2 regions of the Shewanella sp. SR44-4 genome follow, and region 1 is predicted to be linked to the other one. Evidence: riboswitches for the same ligand, from Rfam matches in the RefSeq annotation. Region 1 holds a riboswitch; the other holds the start of a gene.
The links. Region 1 has a riboswitch for cobalamin ahead of H5125_RS20435 (ABC transporter ATP-binding protein). Riboswitches for the same ligand answer to the same signal wherever they lie in the genome.
Positions count from the first base shown of each region.

Region 2: another riboswitch for cobalamin. It lies ahead of H5125_RS15440 (TonB-dependent receptor); the one in region 1 lies ahead of H5125_RS20435 (ABC transporter ATP-binding protein).

Region 1 is NZ_JACJDU010000070.1:1,557-12,088, reverse strand. Features, by position in the region: gene cobO (cob(I)yrinic acid a,c-diamide adenosyltransferase) at 1-504, opposite strand, end outside; gene H5125_RS20460 (cobyric acid synthase) at 501-2,072, opposite strand; gene cobU (bifunctional adenosylcobinamide kinase/adenosylcobinamide-phosphate guanylyltransferase) at 2,072-2,602, opposite strand; gene H5125_RS20450 (adenosylcobinamide-GDP ribazoletransferase) at 2,602-3,387, opposite strand; gene cobT (nicotinate-nucleotide--dimethylbenzimidazole phosphoribosyltransferase) at 3,397-4,452, opposite strand; gene H5125_RS20440 (iron ABC transporter permease) at 4,601-5,707, opposite strand; gene H5125_RS20435 (ABC transporter ATP-binding protein) at 5,700-6,509, opposite strand; cobalamin riboswitch at 6,588-6,721, opposite strand; gene H5125_RS20430 (histidine phosphatase family protein) at 6,868-7,611, opposite strand; gene metH (methionine synthase) at 7,895-10,532, shown strand, end outside.
Region 2 is NZ_JACJDU010000035.1:42,153-52,684, reverse strand. Features, by position in the region: gene H5125_RS15470 (diguanylate cyclase) at 1-607, shown strand, start outside; gene queG (tRNA epoxyqueuosine(34) reductase QueG) at 648-1,877, shown strand; gene H5125_RS15460 (dodecin) at 1,911-2,123, opposite strand; gene metE (5-methyltetrahydropteroyltriglutamate--homocysteine S-methyltransferase) at 2,423-4,714, opposite strand; gene H5125_RS15450 (LysR family transcriptional regulator) at 4,869-5,771, shown strand; gene H5125_RS15445 (HDOD domain-containing protein) at 5,754-6,494, opposite strand; gene H5125_RS15440 (TonB-dependent receptor) at 6,615-8,594, opposite strand; cobalamin riboswitch at 8,735-8,949, opposite strand; gene H5125_RS15435 (hypothetical protein) at 9,262-9,927, opposite strand; gene H5125_RS15430 (DUF3622 domain-containing protein) at 10,054-10,398, opposite strand.

The sequences.
Region 1 (10,532 bases):
TGGTGGGCGATTTCTTAATGCCGCTAATACTCGCTCAAGTTCGATATAGTGGTAACTGACCATGTAAGTCAGCTCATCAAGCAGCACCATATTAATCGATTCGTCTTTAAGCAGTTTTTCTGCTTCAAGCCAGGCTTCCATTGCGGCTTGGGTGTCTTTTTCTTTGTCTTGAGTTTCCCAGGTAAAGCCGGTACCCATTACATGGAATGGCACTCCAGCACCTTCGAGTAAATTACGTTCACCACAAGCCCAAGTGCCTTTAATAAATTGCACCACTGCGGCTTTATGACCATGGCCCACAGCGCGGGTAATCGAACCAAAACCAGATGTCGATTTGCCTTTTCCGTTACCGGTTAGTACCAGTAAAATACCTTTTTCGTCTTGCGCTGCGGCAATTTTGGCATCAACGCCCACTTTGACTTTCTGCTGGCGGGCTTTATGACGTTCAGCTTTGCTTGCATCAATAGTGTTAGCTTGTTCATTTTCGTGGTTATCAGTTGTCATGAGATTATTCCTTTCAATGTATTCATGTCCAAATGCGCTTCTAATACGTCGGCAAGACGATTTAGTTGCTGCTCGCGAATTTGGTTAATATCGATATTATGGCGACTGTCTAAGCCAGCCCATTGCAAAATAAGTTGGCATGCAGCGGGATGGTCAAATAATCCATGCACATAGGTCGCTAAAATTTGCTGGTCATTACTCACCATGCCATCAAGCTTGGTCATCGCCATTGGCTGCTGGGCGTATTGTTCAATCAATAGCGGCTGGATAACGTCGCTTTGAGTGAGTGAAGACTCACCACAATGGATCTCGTAACCACTAAACTCTGCCTGCTGGTCTTGTAAGCGTAAGTGACCCCTTACTTGAGTTAAGGTTTTGCTGGCAGTTAATACGGTAGTAATCGGTAATAAGCCCAATCCGTCACTGCAACCAGCATTATCTTCAATACCGAAAGGATCATCAATAAGCTCACCGAGCATTTGGTAACCGCCACAAATCCCGATGACTTTACCGCCATAACGTAAATGTTTTGTTAAGGCGATGTCCCAACCTTGCTCGCGCACAAAAGCTAAATCTGCACGAACATTCTTACTGCCGGGTAATATGACTAAATCTGCAGCGGGCCAATGGGATGATTGAGCCATGCTCTGCATACTCACATAATGAAAATCAATATGCGGGTGTAAACGCAGCGGATCAAAGTCGGTATGATTACTGATCCTTGGGTACACTAACACCAATACAGACATACGCTGGCTGGCAGATAATGCTGTCGGTAATGAGCTTTGAGGGGTATCAATTAACGCATCTTCAGCGTCTAGATGTAGATCGTGCAAATATGGTAATACGCCTAATACTGGTTTGTTGGTATAGGCTTCAAGCCAATCAATTCCTGGCTGCAACAAGCTGATGTCACCGCGAAAACGATTTATCACAAAGCCTTTTACTCGCGCTTGCTCAGACGGGCTTAATAATGCCAACGTACCAACTAAATGGGCGAACACACCGCCTTTATCAATATCAGCAATAATGATCACTGGGCAATCTGCCTCTTCGGCAAAGCCCATATTGGCAATATCACCTTCACGTAAATTGATTTCTGCCGGACTGCCCGCCCCTTCAATCACCACTAACGAATATTGTTGCTGCAAGCGCCTGTAAGATTGCATCACTGCCGCTAAGGCTAAGGTTTTATAACCATAACTCTCGGGTCCGAAAAAGGCCTTAGCTTCTAATGTAGTTAACGCTTTACCGTGAATAATCACTTGGGCGCCAGTGTCTGAACTTGGCTTTAACAATACGGGGTTAAAATCTGTATGGGGCGCTAAACCACAAGCAATAGCTTGCAATGCTTGGGCTCGGCCAATTTCACCACCATCAATAGTCACGGCACTGTTTAGCGCCATATTTTGTGGTTTAAAAGGCGCGACATTAATGTTTTGACGGGAAAATAAACGACATAAACCTGCTACAAGCGTACTTTTACCTGCATCAGAGGTGGTACCTTGCACCATTAATGCGCCACGTAATGTTGGAGCTTTTGGAGATTGATCGTCAACCAATGACATTATGCTTTTAAGGCCAACGGTAGGCCTGCGACCACCAAAGTGACTTGATCAGATATTGCGGCTATTTCTTGGTTGAGCCAGCCCGCTTCATCAACAAAACGACGATTTAACTCACCCATGGGAACTATGCCCGAGCCCACTTCATTACTGACTAACACCACATCGCTTTGCAAAGCAGACAAACTGTCGATGAGTAATGACTTTTGCGTGGCCCACGAGGCGCCGTCATTTAACAATAAGTGATTGGTTAATAATAACGTCAGGCAATCGAGCAATATGACTTGTTGTGGTTTATCTATCGCCACCAATGTTTGGCCAACGTCATAAGCTTGTTCGTGCAATGTCCAGCTATGGACGCTGGACATACGGTCTTGTTGGTGTTGATTAATGCGCGCAGACATTTCATGGTCTAACGCTGTGGCTGTGGCTAAGTAAACACAGGAATAACCAATAGCAGCGTATTCCGCCACACATTGCTCTGCATATCGACTTTTACCGCTACGCGCACCGCCTAACACCAAATGAATCATTAGCTTAATCCAACCGCTAAAATAACTAAGTAACAACACACTTCGCTGATTTGCTGCGCAGCGCCTAGTGTGTCACCGGTGTAGCCACCAATTTGTTTACGGAAAAAGCCGCCTAACAAAATGCGTACTAGCCACAAGGTAATAAATAGCACAAACGCCGCCACACCGTTAAGCCATAACAACACAAAAATACCGCTGGCGATTAAAATAAATAAATCATTTAATTGCTGGTCTTGGGCAATCGGCTTTGATTTGCTGGTGTCGTCATCACGGACGTATTGCTCACTAAAAATCAAGCTTGATGCCACAACGCGGCTGAGTGTATGGCCTGCTACAAGCGCACTGACCGCAGCCATTGGGCTATATAAAGCCAGCTCGACTAGCAATTGCCATTTTAGCAATAACACTAATCCCAGCGACAAGGCACCATAACTGCCCAAACGCGAATCTTTCATGATGCGCAGCTTGTCTTCTACCGTCCAACCACCACCAAAACCATCTGCGGTATCGGCTAAGCCGTCTTCATGGAAGGCGCCGGTCACTAATACACCCGCCACCATGGCTAATAAAATGGCAATGCTTGCCGGTAAAATCAGCTGTGCAAGCCAAAATACTAACGCACAAATTAAGCCAATGAGTAAACCCACTAAACCAAAATAACGGCTAGCTTTATTGAGCTTATCGCTATCAATCACCACCCACGATGGAACGGGGATCCGAGTAAAAAAACTCATCGCCACAAAAAATAAATTTAACTGCCGCAACCATTTTATCTCGCCAGACATGTTGTTCCCTTAAACCACATTATTAACGCCAGCATCATCGAAACTGGCCATTTGATTGTAAAAATTCACCGCAGCTTGAATTAACGGTAACGCTAACGCAGCGCCAGTGCCTTCTCCAAGTCTTAATCCCAGCGACAACAATGGTGTTGCTTGTAGCTGTTGTAACAGAAGCTTATGTCCTTGCTCTTGCGACTCATGAGCAAAAACTAAATAGTCTCTTGATTGTGGAGATAATTTTACCGCAACTAATGCTGCAGCAGTAGCGATAAAACCATCAATCAGCACTAATATTTTTTGTTCCGCAGCCGCCAGTATCGCCCCGGTCATTTGTACTATTTCAAAACCGCCAACATGAGCCAAAATAGCTTCAGGAGAAACTAACTCATGTTGATGTAAATCAAGTGCTTGGTTAATGAGTTTTGTTTTAATAACTAAGGTTGCATCATCAATTCCCGTGCCTCTACCAACACATTGCTCAACATCAATATTGAGCATAGCTGACATTACCGCAGTCGCAGCAGAAGTATTGCCGATACCCATTTCACCTAAAGCAATTAAATTACAACCGGCATCAACATGGCGAGCAACCAACTGTCGAGCAAATTCAAACCCTTGGGCGACTTTTTCAAGTGGCATAGCCGCAGCTAAATGCATAGCCTTAGTGCCTGCGCCTAAGCGTTGGTCGATAACATTGGCTTGGCCTGTAAGCGGTTGTAATATTCCGCAATCGATAATTTCAAGCTCAAATCCGACTTGGCGACAAAACACATTAATTGCCGCGCCGCCTTGGACAAAATTATGCACCATTTGAGTGGTCACTTCGCTTGGCGCAATCGACACGCCGTAAGCGGCAATACCATGGTCGGCAGCAAACACTAACATCGTTGGTTTAGTGATTTGCAGCGGTGTGCTTAACGACTGTTTATCGCCGCTGTACTGCACCCGAGCAATCTGTAGCACCAAGGTTTCTAGCTGCCCTAACGCCCCTAATGGTTTGGTTTTTTGATTAATCTTATGTTGAATATTGGCATCAACATCTGACTTAACGGCTTCTATAACAAACATGGCGACTCCAACAATTCGGGCAGATAAAATTCAATATGATGTATTGCAGCACTCATCCAGTGCTTATCAAAGAGCTTATCTATGTGCTTATCTAATTCTTAGCTATGTGCTTATAATTATCTCTGTGCTTATAAAAAGAGCCCAGCGTTTAACGGCGTTGACGCAAAATAAACAAGAAAAACACGCTGCCCAATGCAGCAGTAATAATGCCGACTGGCAATTCTTGGTTAAATAAAATGCATCGTGCTATCACGTCAATCCACACCATAAATAAGCCACCTAACATCGCGGTTAAGATCATCGGCTGACGTCCGGAAAATAATAGCCTAACCGTATGCGGGATCATCAAACCAACAAATCCAATGCCACCACAAGTTGCCACCAACATTGCCGTAATAAGCGAACACAGTAACAGCATACTTAAGCGCAATTTAGCGACATTTATTCCTAACGTATGAGCCGTTTCATCACCCGCTTGCAGCGCCATAATTTGCCGTCTAAATGCCAACATAATCAATAAACTAACCCCTACCGTCACACTGGGTAAGAGTAGATTAGACCAACTGGCTTTAGCAAAACTGCCTAAACTCCAAAACAGTACTGACGCCGCAGCTTGAGGGGTTGAAAAATACAACAGCAAGCTAGTCAATGCCCCAAACAGAAACGACGTTGCTACACCAGACAGCAACATACGTTCAACTTGGCTACTTCGACCAGGTCCCGACAAAATAAACACCACCAACACCGATAAACTGGCGCCGATGAATGCTCCTATCGGTATGCTTAATGTCGACCAAGACCACCAAGGTTGCGCGGTAAAGCTTGGCGCTATAGTCAATACACCAGAAAACATTTCGGCAAACAAACCGGTTTGACTGAATAACGACACCACCAGCACTGCACCAAATGACGCCCCGGAGCTAATGCCAAACAAATACGGGTCGGCCAACGGGTTGCGGGTCACGGTTTGTAATACACTGCCTGCTATAGACAACCCTGCGCCAGCCACAAAGGCCAACAAAATTCTCGGTAAGCGTAATTCAAGCACAATACGTTGGGTTATCGTAACCGCATGTTCACTGCCTTCAATCGCACTCGGCATGTCGCCGCCCAATAAGGTATTAAATATCATTAATACGTCATTAAGATGAATGTTAGCCGCCCCAAAACTGGCGGCAAATACCGGGGTAAGCAGGGTAGCCAATACCAACAAGCTGAAACAAACATAGTAGCGACGTTGCGATGCATCAATCATGATCGGGGCATCCTTTATGGCTGGGTTGGTAACCATAAAAATAACTAATCAGCGGCTTACCGTGTTGTGGGTGAAGATTAATGTCGCAGCACACACCAAACACGTCACTAATTTGCCGCTCGGTTAGCACTTCTGTTGGGGTACCTTTAGCAATTAATCGTCCTTGGTCGAGTAGCAGTAATTTATCGCACATTGCACTGGCTAAATTCAGATCGTGTATAGAAGCAATAACACTGATGCCTAAAGATGCAACAAGTTCAAGAATTTGAATTTGATAACGAATATCTAAGTGATTGGTCGGTTCATCTAAAATAAGAATATGCGGCTGTTGCACAATGGCTCGGGCAATTAGGGCACGTTGTTTTTCACCGCCAGATAACAGTTCATATTGTTGCTGAGCTTTTTGCTGTAATCCCACTTTGGTTAAGGCACTCACCACACGTTCACGGTCTTGGGCTGTGTTAGAGTCAAACAAGCCTTTATGCGGAGTAAGCCCCATCGACACTAATTGCTCGGTGGTCATGTCAAAATAATGCGGGGTATCTTGTTGCACCACAGCAATATTCTGCGCTAACAACTTAGAGGAATACTCACTGATGGGTTTAGAAAATATCTCAATATCGCCGCTGGTCGGCACAATATAGCGATATAAGCAGCGTAACAGGCTCGACTTGCCTGCGCCATTGGGACCAATTAGTCCTAGCATCTGGCCTTTAGGCAAACTGAAATGAATGTCCGCCAGAATCGTTTTATTATCGACTTGCCAAAAAAGATGATTTACATCTAATACAGATTCAGACATGAAAGTTAGCCCGCCATGTCCAATTAATTAACACAAACATCTATTTAATAACTCCCCTAAGTCACCCGCTTAGGCATGGATATTGAGGCGATTCAAAGCTGGTATCTGACTTATGTCCCCATATTCGATGGGTACATCTACAGTTGCGGGTACAGTTTGGGCTTATCCCAATTCCCAATACCTTGAAAGGCACTATGGTTTCGACGCAGATTATTACGACAATTATGACGTAAATAACTATTCAAATAACGGCGCTGATAACTTTGCAAATAACTATGCAAATTGTGACACTAATGACTACGCAAATTATGGCGCAAAAATAATGACTCTATGGTTATAACGCTCAGCCAATGAAGTGTTACGGCCAATGTAATGTAAAGCTCACTTTAGCGGTATTGCTATTCATTGCTGTCGCTTGAAAAGCGTCAACCTTATCAACATCATCAGGCCAATATACATCGAGCACCATAATAGCAGCATAGGGGATCGCTAGGTTAGCGAATATTCCGCTAGATTGGCCAACCTTAAGCACGTAGCCCATTAAACAGCGCATCACCCCACCGTGAGTAACCACTAACGCATGGGGACAATCGACAGCTTGAGTAGTTTGCGGCAAGCTTTGCCCTTGTTGTTCGTCGATTGACAGTAAACAAGAGTGCTGCTGATGACGTGAGCGCCACAGTTCATCAACCACACTCATAAGCCCGGCCTCCACTCGCGCAGCAAAATCAATCAGCGACTCGGCTTTATCTGGCGTGCTATCAGCCAACCATGGGTTATCCCAGTAAGCATCAAATTTAGCGGGGTTTTGCTGGTAAATTGCATCAAACGATTGCCCATCCCAGACACCAAAATCAATTTCTTGCAGTGCCGGTATCGTGGTTAATGGCAGCGTTAATCGCTGTGCTAAAGGGCGACTGAATTGCTGGCACCGTTGCAATGGCGAACTAAACACATGGCTAATGGGGAATTGTAGTTCGGCAAACGCTTGCTGCATTTGGGCCATCCCAGTGTCGGTGAGCTTTACATCGGTTTGGCCGCGAAATATTGCCCCACCTTCGCATTCTCCATGGCGCATTAATATTATCTTGGCTTGTTTCATTTAATTCAGCCTTGCTCTAGTGATAAAAATTCGCGTACTATGGACGTCTATACGTTTATATGTCTAAAATACTATCTTAAAAGATAATCATTTAGAAGATAATCATTGTACGCAGTAATTGTCCAAGGCAATTGCCTGCAACGGTTAAAGCAACCGTTGTGTATAACTGTTATTTACAACACTTGTGCACAGCAATGATGTTATCGCCCTACTATTGTAAAAATAAGGGTATGCTTATCTCAATCAAGGTATCAAGCAACATAGTGATAAAAAGGTAACTGTTATGGCGAAATCGACTTCTTACAGTCAAACACTTAAACAACTTAATGCATTGTTAGCGCAGCGTATTGTGATTTTAGATGGCGCCATGGGCACCATGATCCAAGACTATAAGTTGGAAGAAGAAGATTATCGTGGCGAGCGTTTTAAAGATTGGCATTGCGATGTTAAAGGCAACAACGACTTATTAGTACTCAGCCAACCGCAAATCATTAAAGATATTCATACTCAGTACCTGCTAAACGGTGCCGACATTATTGAAACTAACACCTTTAACGCCACCACCATTGCCATGGCCGACTACGACATGCAGTCGCTGGCCGCTGAAATTAACCTTGCTGGCGCTCGAGTCGCCCGCCAAGCGGCCGACGAAGTGGCCGCGCAAACAGGTTCACCACGTTATGTTGCTGGTGTATTAGGCCCAACCAACCGTACTTGCTCTATCAGTCCAGACGTCAACGACCCAGCGTTTCGTAATGTCAGTTTCGACCAATTAGTCGACGCTTATGTTGAATCCACCAGCGCCTTAATTGAAGGTGGCGCCGATATCATTATGGTTGAAACCATTTTTGATACTTTAAACGCCAAAGCCGCCCTATTTGCGATTGAAAAAGTATTCGATCAACTTGGCGATCGCCTACCCGTTATGATCTCTGGCACTATTACCGACGCCTCTGGTCGTACATTGACTGGCCAAACCACCGAAGCCTTTTATAATTCTTTACGCCATATCAAGCCGTTATCGATTGGCCTTAACTGCGCCCTAGGACCAAAAGAGCTGCGTCCGTACGTTGAAGAATTGTCACGTATTGCCGAATGTTATGTCTCTGCCCACCCAAATGCTGGCTTACCCAACGAATTTGGTGGCTACGATGAAACCCCAGAAGAAATGGCCGAAGTCATTAATCAATGGGCGCAAGAAGGCATGCTCAATATTGTCGGCGGTTGTTGTGGTAGTACGCCCGCACACATTAGTGCTATTCGTGAAGCGGTACTCAGACACGAACCAAGACAGATACCAGATATACCTGTGGCGTGTCGTTTATCGGGTTTAGAGCCACTGACCATCGACAAAAACTCGTTATTTGTTAACGTCGGTGAGCGCGCTAACGTGACCGGTTCGGCTAAGTTTTTACGCTTAATTAAAGAAGAAAAGTTTGAAGAAGCCTTAGATGTCGTGCGCGAGCAGGTTGAAAATGGCGCGCAAATTATCGACGTCAACATGGACGAAGGTATGCTTGATGGCGTGGCGTCAATGGCGAAGTTTTTAAACTTAATCGCCTCTGAGCCCGACATCTCCCGCGTGCCCATCATGATTGACTCATCAAAGTGGGAAGTGATTGAAGCTGGGCTTAAATGCGTTCAAGGCAAGTCGATTGTTAACTCTATTTCGATGAAAGAAGGCGAAGCCAAATTTATTGAACAAGCCACCTTAGTAAAACGCTATGGTGCGGCAGCCATTATAATGGCCTTTGACGAAGACGGCCAAGCCGATACACGTGAGCGTAAAACCCAAATCTGTACCCGTGCTTATCGCATTTTGGTTGATGTTGTTGGCTTTCCACCAGAAGACATTATTTTTGACCCTAACATTTTCGCCATTGCCACCGGTATTGATGAACACGACAACTATGCAGTCGACTTTATCGAATCGATAAAAGACATCAAAGCCACCTTGCCACACGCAATGATCTCAGGCGGCGTGTCTAACGTGTCATTCTCGTTCCGCGGTAACAACCCAGTACGCGAAGCTATTCACGCGGTGTTTTTATACCATGCCATTCAAGCCGGCATGGACATGGGTATTGTTAACGCTGGTCAGTTAGCCATATACGATGATATTGAACCAGAGCTGAAAAAACGGGTTGAAAACGTAGTTCAAAACTTACCATGTCCGGTGGCCGACTCAAATAACACCGAACAACTGCTCGACATCGCTGAAAGCTTTAGAGGCGATGGCTCACAAGTGGCCAAAAAGGAAGATTTAGCCTGGCGCAGTTGGCCGGTATCCAAACGTCTATCGCACGCATTGGTTAAAGGCATTACCGAATTTATTGATGAAGACACCGAAGCTGCTCGCCAAGAAGCTGTGCGCCCGCTCGATGTTATCGAAGGACCGCTAATGGACGGCATGAACGTGGTCGGCGACTTATTTGGTGCTGGCAAAATGTTCTTACCGCAAGTGGTCAAATCGGCACGAGTAATGAAAAAAGCCGTCGCTTACCTAAACCCATATATTGAGCTTGAAAAGGTTGCTGGCCAGTCAAACGGCCGAATTTTAATGGTCACCGTAAAAGGTGATGTGCATGACATCGGTAAAAATATTGTTGGAGTAGTACTTGCCTGTAACGGCTACGAAGTGGTCGATCTTGGGGTCATGGTATCGGTCGATAAAATTCTCGATGCAGTAAAAGAGCATAATATCGACATCATCGGCATGTCAGGTTTAATCACGCCAAGCTTGGATGAAATGGTCCACAACGTGAAAACCTTCCACCGTGAAGGCTTAACCATCCCTGCTATTATCGGTGGTGCAACCTGCTCTAAAATTCATACTGCAGTAAAAATAGCACCGCATTACCCACACGGCGCCATTTACATTGCCGATGCATCTCGCGCTGTACCTATGGTGTCTAAGCTGA
Region 2 (10,532 bases), on a different contig from region 1:
GATTTTACAGCGTAACGAAAGCATGCAAATCATCATTATAATCTTAGTTGCGATTATTTTAATTATCGTATCAATGTTTGCTTACAAGCAAGTCATGCGAAAACAGCTCTTTAGACGTTTAGCCCTAACTGATGAGCTCACTAAGCTCTCCAATAGACGTGACACCTATTCTCAAGGCAATTATTTCCTGAAATCATCACAACAGTCGGGTAAACCTTTTTCAATCATCTCTTTTGATGCCGACCACTTTAAAATCGTTAACGACACTTTAGGCCACGACATGGGCGATAAAGTACTGGTAAAACTGGCCTCTATTAGTACTAGTATGATGCGCGATACCGATGTTGTTGGACGTGTTGGTGGTGAAGAGTTTTTGATTTTATTACCTAATATCGACAAAGCGAAAGCCATTGAAATCGCTAATCGGTTAATTGAGACCATTGCTGATTACGACTGGACTCAGATTTCGCCGAACTTACATCAAACCATCAGTGCTGGAGTGGCGAGTTATAGTAATGAAACAGAGTTATCTCCGTTGTTGCTAAAAGCGGACAAAGCACTCTATTCAGCCAAAGCTGCGGGTCGTAATTGTGTCAAAGCTGAGTAAAACGCGTATAATTTCTGCGTGTTTACTCAATGACAGTGTTATGACAACAACGACCCCAGTATTAACTCCAAATCCTACTCCTGATCTAGGAACCGATCTAACAACTGAGCCCTGTCCATTGACCGCGGTTCAACTTGATGTGCTCAATAGGCAAATCAAGCTTTGGGGTAAAGAACTTGGCTTTGCTCATATTGGTGTTGCTGATGTCGACTTAACTCAGCATGAGGCAGCATTACAAGACTGGTTAGATAAAGGTTATCACGGTGAGATGGCTTACATGGCTAATCACGGAATGATGCGTGCTAGACCCGCTGAGTTACATCCCGGAACCATTAGAGTGATTTGTGCTCGGATGGACTATTTACCGCCTGACGCTGGCTTTGCCAGTAATTTAACCGACCCAAATCTTGGTTATATCTCTCGTTATGCGGGTGGACGTGATTACCATAAACTCATCCGACAACGGCTTAAAAAGCTCGGCGATAAAATTAACCAGTATTGCCAACAGCTCGACTTTGATACGACTGATTTTAGACCTTTTGTGGATTCTGCACCTATTTTAGAACGTCCATTAGCCGATAAAGCAGGACTAGGCTGGACAGGCAAACACTCGTTAATTTTACACCCAGATGCAGGCAGCTGGTTTTTTCTTGGCGAGTTACTCATTAACTTACCGTTACCGTTAGATATCCCGATTGAAGAAGGCTGCAACACTTGCGTAGCCTGCATAAAGTCATGCCCAACTGATGCGATTGTCGAACCCTATGTTGTCGATGCAAGACGTTGTATTTCTTACTTGACCATTGAATTACAGGGCGCTATCCCAGAAGAGTTTCGCCCGCTTATAGGCAATCGTATTTATGGCTGTGATGACTGCCAGCTAGTGTGCCCAGTCAATGCTAAAGCACCACTGACAAAAGAAACTGATTTTCATACTCGCAGTGCGCTTATTCAACCCGATTTACTGACTCTATTTGCTTGGTCTGAAACTTATTTTCTCAGCCAAACAGAAGGCAGTGCGATTCGACGAATTGGTCATAAACGTTGGTTACGTAATATCGCGATTGCATTAGGTAATGCCCCTGCTAATCCGGCCATTATTAATGCGTTAGAGCAACGTAAACACAGTGAAGAAGTGGATGATATGGTACTTGAGCATATTGAATGGGCATTAGTTCAACAAATACAAAAAGCGCCACAGTCGGCGCTTTCACGTAAAACTCAACGAGTGATCAGATCAATACAAAAGGGTTTACCAAGAGACGCATAAACAAAATAAACATTAGGCATTAGGCATTAGGCATTAGGCATTAGAGTCTAAGGTAAAACCCACTTTAATGGTCACTTGCCAATGAGCAATTAGGCCTTCTTCTAAGTGACCACGAGTTTCGATAACTTGAAACCAACGCAAATGTAGTAAACTTTTATTGGCTTCTGCAATCGCATTTTTGACCGCCTCATCTGAACTTATTGGTGATGATCCCACGAGTTCAATGACTTTATAAGTGTGACTCATAATAGCTCCTATTGTTAACTGCACATCTTTAGTTTCAGTGTAGTAAACAATAGCGCTATTCACCGCAGTATCGTTGAATAATAAACAGATAACGGTAAGCCGTTGAATCCGGGGGGGCTCACACCGTTTTTCCCTAAGATAAGTTTTTTTCAACTACTCTCAACAGAGAACAACCAAACTCAACTACATACAACTACATACAATTGCCAAGTCTACATTTGGCTTCGCCATGTCTGCCAGCTAATATTGATAAATTATTTTCATTTAAATCAATGTTATCTATAACGAGTTCATCCCAATTAGAACCGACGTCGAAGCACTTTAGTCGCTTCAATCATATTCCGCAGCGCGGGCTCAACTTCATCCCAGGTACGGGTTTTTAAACCACAATCAGGATTAACCCATAACTGTTTCACCGGCACTTTTTGCGACGCTTTAGTTATTAAGACGACCATTTCATCAACGGTTGGAATATTTGGCGAATGAATGTCATACACACCGGGGCCAATTTCATTAGGATAATGAAAGTCTTCAAAGGCACTCAGTAGCTCCATACGCGAACGTGACGTCTCAATGGTGATAACATCAGCATCCATCGCCGCTATGGCATTAATGGTGTCATTGAACTCGCTGTAACACATGTGTGTATGGATTTGAGTTGCATCTTCAACACCTGCAGCCGATAACTTAAACGCATCCACCGCCCAGGTTAAATAATCTGCCCATTGGCTTTGTTTAATCGGTAAACCTTCACGAAATGCAGGTTCATCAATTTGAATAATGCCAATACCTGCACTTTCTAAATCGACCACTTCGTCACGTACTGCTAATGCAAGTTGGTTAGCAATATCTTTACGTGGAATATCTTCACGAGCGAACGACCAATGTAAAATGGTCACCGGACCCGTTAGCATGCCCTTAACGGGCTTGTCGGTTAAGCTTTGCGCATAGGTAGCCCAGTCGACCGTCATTGGTTTGGGGCGAGAGACATCGCCATAAATTAACGGCGGCTTAACGCAACGAGAACCATAACTTTGCACCCAACCAAATTGAGTAAACCCAACGCCCTCTAATTGTTCACCAAAATACTCCACCATGTCATTACGCTCAGCTTCGCCGTGAACTAGCACGTCGATACCCAATTTAAGTTGACGAGAAATGGTGTCTTGAGTGACTTGCTCAAGCTGTGAACGGTAATCATTGTCATTGATTTCGCCTTTACGCCAGCGACTGCGTAACCCCCGAATAGCTGGCGTTTGCGGAAATGAACCTATGGTGGTTGTGGGTAATAATGGCAGCGCTAACTTTTGTTGTTGGGCAATGATACGGCGGGCAAATGGACTGTTACGTTCAAAATCATCAGCGGTTAGCTGCGACACACGTTCTACAACCTGTTGATTAGCTGCGGCAGCTTTTGCCAAGCGGCGTTGCTGGCAACGATCAATAATCGCTTGGCTAGTTGCTGAACCTTGCTCAACGATTAATTGATGAATTTCGTTAAGTTCAAATAATTTTTGTTTCGCAAAAGCTAATTGGCCAAGTAATGGCGTAATTAATTGGCTTTCAACCTCGACATCCACAGGACAATGCAACAATGAACATGAAGGTGCAATCCACAAACGATCGCCTAACGTGGTCGCTAACTCGGTTACCTTCTGTGCAATCACATCAACATCAGCAGCCCACACATTACGGCCATTAACCACCCCAACAGAAAGTACCTGCTGAACGCCTAAAGCATTAACAAACACATCAAGCTGTTCTGGCGCGGTGACTAAATCAAGATGTAGCCCCTCAACCGGTAATGCACTCACCAATGCTTGATGATGGGCAATAGAACCGTAATAACTGGCGAGTAAAACCTTTAATGATGCTGGCTTTTGTTGCGCTAACGTTTGATAACTGTGGCTAATGGCTTGCTGCCACTCATCGGTTAAGTCTGCCGCTAATACCGGTTCATCAAGCTGTACCCAACTCACACCTTGGGCAGCAAAACGAGACAAAATTTGTTGATAGGCAACCAATAACTGCGGTAACAACGTCAACTTATTAAACTCAGAAAGGCTTTTAGATAAGTATAAATACGTCACCGGACCGAGCAGCACAGGTTTTGCTTGATGACCTAATTGCTGTGCTTCTGTGACTTCATCAAACAATTGTTCGAAGGCAATCTCAAATGTTTGATCAGCGCTTAGTTCTGGCACTTGGTAATGGTAGTTAGTATTAAAAAACTTGGTCATTTCTGCCGCACACGCATGTTGACCGCTTTGCGAACGGCCACGAGCCACGCGAAATAAGGTGTCAATATCGACAGCGGCTGGGCTGCCATCAGCTTGAGTGGCCCGATGACGATCGGGGATCACATTTAAGGTCGCGCTCAGGGTTAGCACCTGGTCATAATAAGCAAAATCCCCTACTGGCAGTAATTCAACACCCGCATCTGCTTGCCACTGCCAATGAGTGCGTTTTAATTCACTGGCAACGTTTTTCAGCTCCGTTAATGTTGCTTCACCGCGCCAATAACGTTCTAAAACAAACTTCAATTCACGCTGACGTCCTATGCGGGGAAATCCTAAACTTGAAATTTTCATACTGCTTTCCTTTTCGTTGAGCAAAAATTTATAGCCATTTATGTAGAAAAGCTACATAGGCGTCTGGACGTCTAGAAGTTTATTGTGTTACTCTGCTGTCAAGCAATCGAATTGATTTCATCAGCTAGTTGAGCAAGATTCATGTGGAGAGAAAATGATAGAGCTTAGACACCTTCGCACCTTGATGGCGTTAAAGGAAAGTGGCAGTTTAGCGGGTGCAGCTAAAAAACGGTTTGTAACCCAGTCGGCGCTTTCTCATCAAATAAAAGAGTTAGAGACACGAATTAACTCAACTATTTTTGTTCGTAAAAGTAAACCGTTAACGTTTACTCACGAAGGTTCACGTCTGCTGAATTTAGCGGAAGAAATCTTACCGAAAGTGATTGCAACCGAGTCAGATCTTAAACGCGGTTTAGAAGGTGAAAGCCAACAGCTTAAGCTCGGCATTGAATGCCACAGTTGTTTTCGTTGGTTAATGCCCGTTATTGAGCAATTTAAACAGCATGCGCCAGCAACTCAAATTGACATTTCGAGCCGTCATTTATTTGATTCACTCAATGCGTTGGAGACGGGGAGTTTAGATATAGTGCTAACATCTGACCCTGTGCCAGGACATAGCGTCGCATATCAGCATCTATTTGATTTTGAAGTAAAGTTAGTCGTTGCTAGTGATCACGCATTAGCGGCACAAGCGTTTGTCACGCCAGCGCAATTGGCAAAGCAAACCTTAATCAGTTACCCCGTGCCTTTAGCGCGTTTAGACATATACAAACACTTTTTAGAGCCCGCTGGCATTGAACCTGGCGAGCAAAAGCAATGCGATTTAACCTCCATGCTATTACAAAGAGTAGCCTGTAATGATGGCGTAGCAACCCTACCAACTTGGTCTATCCGAGAGAGTCAGGGGCTAAGCCTTACTGCGGTAAAATTAGGAGCAGAAGGACTAAAACGTCCTTTGTTTGGGGCCTATCGTCGCGATGCCACTAATGCAAATTTAATCCAAAAGTGGCTCGAACTGGTAGCAAGTGAAGGCATAAATCTACAACGGGTTGATTAATAAACCTCGTTTAGATAGTACGCGTCGAAGCACAAGTCCTGGAGAATCAGGGTTTTGTGTTTGGCGTAAGTTATGTGCAATCAAAAATTCTTCGCGTAAATCATCATCTAGCCCTAATGACGCAAATGCTTCGAGCGATAACTGCTGTTGTTGTTTATCAATAAGCGACTTCAATACTTTTAACGATACTGGTCGAGATAACTCAGCATTTAAATAAGCAAAAGCGGTTAACGCAATCACCTGCCCAAACACACTAAACAACGCTAATGTTTGCATTTCATCCGCATCGATTTTAGTGCCTACACCAATGTCGTTGTCTTCACGTAACAGTTGTATACAATCCACCGCAATGGTTTCATTTAATGCCCAATAGCCTTGAACCAGTTTTTTGTAAGGCTCAGAAAGTTCATCAAGTCTTTCTTTAAGGTAAAACGAAAACGCGTAGCGATAAATGTTCACTTGGCCCAAACGGATTAAGGCATCTTTTACACTACGGCTTTTTGTTGATATGACACCTGCTGTTTGCGCGGTATTACTGCGTAACAATAAATGTGCTGCCAAAGCAGGATCCGCTGAAATGATATCGATAACGACTCGAATATCTGCTTCGTTAATCAGAGATTTTTTTAATGGAATTAATATGCCACGACGACCAATGACTTGCTCTTCATTGCCAATAATAGCTTGAACTTGAGTAAGGACTTGTTGCTCAAGATTAGTCATATTCATCAATTACCTTTTCTTAGAATAAATCACTTTATTCATTAATTTAACGATATATTAAAACGAAAGCCAGTAATAGTTTACTGGCTTTCGAAAGGTTATCCGCTAAAAAAAGATAATCTAGAAACGATAACCCGCAGTCAGTCTAATTGAGCGACCCGTACCAGAATAATAACCACTGCCATAAGCCGAGTAATAACCAGTGCCAACATAATCTTCATCAAGCAAGTTATCTACACGTAAGCTACCATTCCAACCTGAATAGGTATAGTTAAGCGCAAGGTTTGTTAGCACGTAACTGTCTAACTTATCACCGGTATTGCTGTTGTCGCCTTCCATGTAACGCTCACCAGTGTAAACGCCTTCAACAAACGCTTGCCAATTATCAGCAAAATCATAGCTTACGAAGGCTTTACCTGAATGTTTTGCCACCCAAGATAACGCTTTACCGTCGTTCTCACCTTGAGTGAACTCTGCATCAATATAGTCGTACGAAGCACCTAGCAGCCAGTCATTTGATAACTGCACATCATAAGCAGTGCTTACACCAAAACGGCGAGATTCATCGGCGTTTACGTTAGCCCCCCCCCCATAAGGCCCATCTGTACGACCGCCTTCGTAAACAATCTCATCTTCTAACTCAAGTTGATAAGCATTGATTTTTAATGTTTGAGTTGTAGTGGTAAAGTCCCAACCTGCTTCGTAAGAACGGCCTGTTTGTGGATTTAAACCTTGTACATCAAGCGGGGTGTAAGCTTGTTCATCGACTTTGGCAAAACGGAAGTTATCATTTGCACGGACATAAAAACGATGTTCACTGCTTGGGCGATAATTTAACCCTAACTCCAACGCATGGGCGTCATTATCGATTTCAATACGGTTCGGATAAAGTAATTGGTCATATAAATCGTCAGTCACTTCAGAATAACGACCACCAACAACATAAGATAACGTCGGCGTTATCGGTACCGATGCTTGCACATAAGCGCTCTTTTGTGTTTGTTCATTATTTCGTTGCGTATAAAGTGTATCGAAATCAGCTTCACCTTTACTCACATCAATACCAGCAACAAAATTTAAATCACCATGTTCTAAATGATAGTTAGCAGTAGCTTTAGGTGAGAAACTTAATAAGTCGCGCTCAATACGCCCTGCTCCACCAAATAACAGACTCGTGGTTGATGTATCCGAGTAGGTTAAATCAGCACCTAAGGCCCAAATATTATTCAGCTGGTATTGATAACCGCTGCGCAATGCTGTGGTTATTTCATGAGAGAATTCACCTTCAGAAAATGATGCTACTTGGCGAGGATCTGCTTCGTACTGCGCCAGCGTTAGCGCGCCTGGTGCTTGGCGATCGTTATCAAAATGATTCACTTCAACATAGAAGTCTTCGGTATCTGTTTGATATTGTAAGCGACCTAGAATAGAACTAGTTTCATTGTCATTATTATCGCGGTAATTATCGCTTTCGTTATAACTGGCCGCTAAAAAGTAACGCCATGCATCATTGATAGCCCCTGAAATATCGCCCTTAGCTTCATAGGTATCAAAACTGCCACCACTAACCTGTAAACCACCACCCGTTTCTGTCGGTGCTTTGGTAATGATATTGATCACGCCGCCAACAGCTTGGTCACCATATAGTACCCCTGCACTGCCTGATAAAATCTCAATACGCTCAACTAAGTTAATCGGGATCGACTCAATGCTCGGTGCCGCAATATCAATATTATTCAGTCTGCGTCCATCGACTAAGATCAGCGTGTTATTAGCGGCTTGTGATGCAGAAAACCCACGCATAGAAAATACACTGCCCGAGTTATTATCCGACACCTGAATACCAGATTGTCCACGTAATAAATCGGTTAAATTGGTGGCGCCGCTCATTTGAATATCAGCAGCATCAATGACATTAACATTGGCAGCAATATTTAATGGCTTAGCAGCATTTCGGCCAATAACCACAATGGTTTCATCCATGCTGATAGCCGAAGACGAGGGGGATGTAACAACTGATTCAATCGCAACAGCATTAACACTTGCGACACTGAAGACAGCACTTAATAACAGTGCAATTTTTGTTGGTTTAGTACCCATTTACCTTTAACTCCTGAAAGGAAAAATGGGGCAATAACGCCGCAATATAAAACTCCTCTTGGGCCTTATTCTACAGAAAGGTTCTATAAATAAGCCCACAAGCGGTATCACATTACATTTCGAGATCTGCCCACCGAAATCATCGAAATCACCTTTAAGGCCGGTCTCCGGACTAAGGTTATGGCGTTACACTAAAGGTAAACGCACGCGAGTCGAGATGATTAACGCAAGGTTATTGCGCACCTGACTCTCACCAATCACCGTTGCGGGGGCAGTACCAGATTTACACTGGTTTCCCGATTATCCTGCTTTGGTCTATCGTTTCAAAGCAAGCACCGTAAAGATTGACTATTAAATTATCATAAGTTGATATTCAACTCATGATTGAAAAATATCTGTTGTTATGTCTGCGTTAACATTGAGTACCATAGTACTGTCTGACTAATGAGTGACATCCCAAAATATTAGCGCGGCGATTATAACGGATCCTAAGGTGAAGTTGATACTAACAAAAGCTTAACTCGCAGATTATTCAACTTGTCGGGCATTCAACATGTTACGAGAGTGACACTAGAAATGGCCAACAACGCTATCAACACGGCACTAATTATATCAACACAGCGCTAATATATGAATATGTCGTCAATGTTAGCGATAAATGTCGACGTTAAGGTTGGCTCATGAAGTTACGATAATTATCGATAGTGATAGGAGCTGTCTCTGTGGTAAAAATGGCTGTACGAATGGATTTATGGATTAAGTAGACATTTTCGTCATCACTTATCACCGTAAAATAGCCCATCTCACCTTGCGGGCTGGAAACATAAGACGCTTCAACCACTGTGGAAGAATGATGAATATTAGGCATACTGGTGCAGCCTAATAAACCATGTACAGCCTCGAGCCCATCGACTTTAGAACTGCCTAGCTGTTGATAAACAATTTTGCCTTCACAATGTTCTTGATATGTCGCCGCCATCGAATCTAAAAACTGGTCGGGTTCAACGTCATTTGCTAAGCCTTTAAACCCCTGCATACAGACTAAACGAGACCAATCATTTAATGATTCATTGGATGGAATAAACTCAGCCATTGTCATATCGCCACGTTTATCGCTGAATGCAAGCTTCCAATCTAATGGCGGTAAAAAGCCAAATTTTTCAGATAGAGCCGTGAGTTTTTGAACATCCTCAGACATCACCATAGCACCTGATGAGTTGTCATCTTCGCCAAATGCCATCAGTGCTGGAAGTGTCGCAGATGCACTACTCGGGAACAGGAACATAATTCCTAGACAGCCCGAGCAGCCGATAATTGCAGCAATCTTGTTCATCCAAATGAATCCTTATTTGGTCAAGAAAGAGATAAGTTGACTAAAAATCATTCTAATTAGGTATATCCTATCCTGAACATACAAAAATTGACACTTATCGATAACATTTACATCGTTGGTAAGATGTTAGTTTAGTTCTTCGTCATCTTCGTCTTCTTCGTCTTCAGCATCGCCTTCATCTTCAGCATCGAATAACTCTTCTTCATCGACGGCAGATTCTGCAGCTATAGCCGCTGCTAAACTTTTAGCTTTAAGGTGCTTTTCAGTTTTACGCTTGTTACGATCAACTTGCTTAGATAAAAAACCTTGCAGTGATTGCTCGCCCCATGCAGTAGCTTCTGCTTCTGACGCAAAACCATCTTGGCTTTTTGATACTATGGTTTTAGTCGATGTCATACGACGAGTGATTTCGGTTTTCCACGTGTTTTCAATTTGAATAACACGTAAAGCATACTTTTTGCTATCGCTCATAATCTATTCTTTCCTACTTAAGGTATCACAGGCTAAAACCCATGAAATTTCAGCCGCGCAGTGTACTCGAAACGCACGAGTTTGGGCAGCTATTTAATGGTTATTTTTGCAGCTTATTTGAAAAATTAACTCAG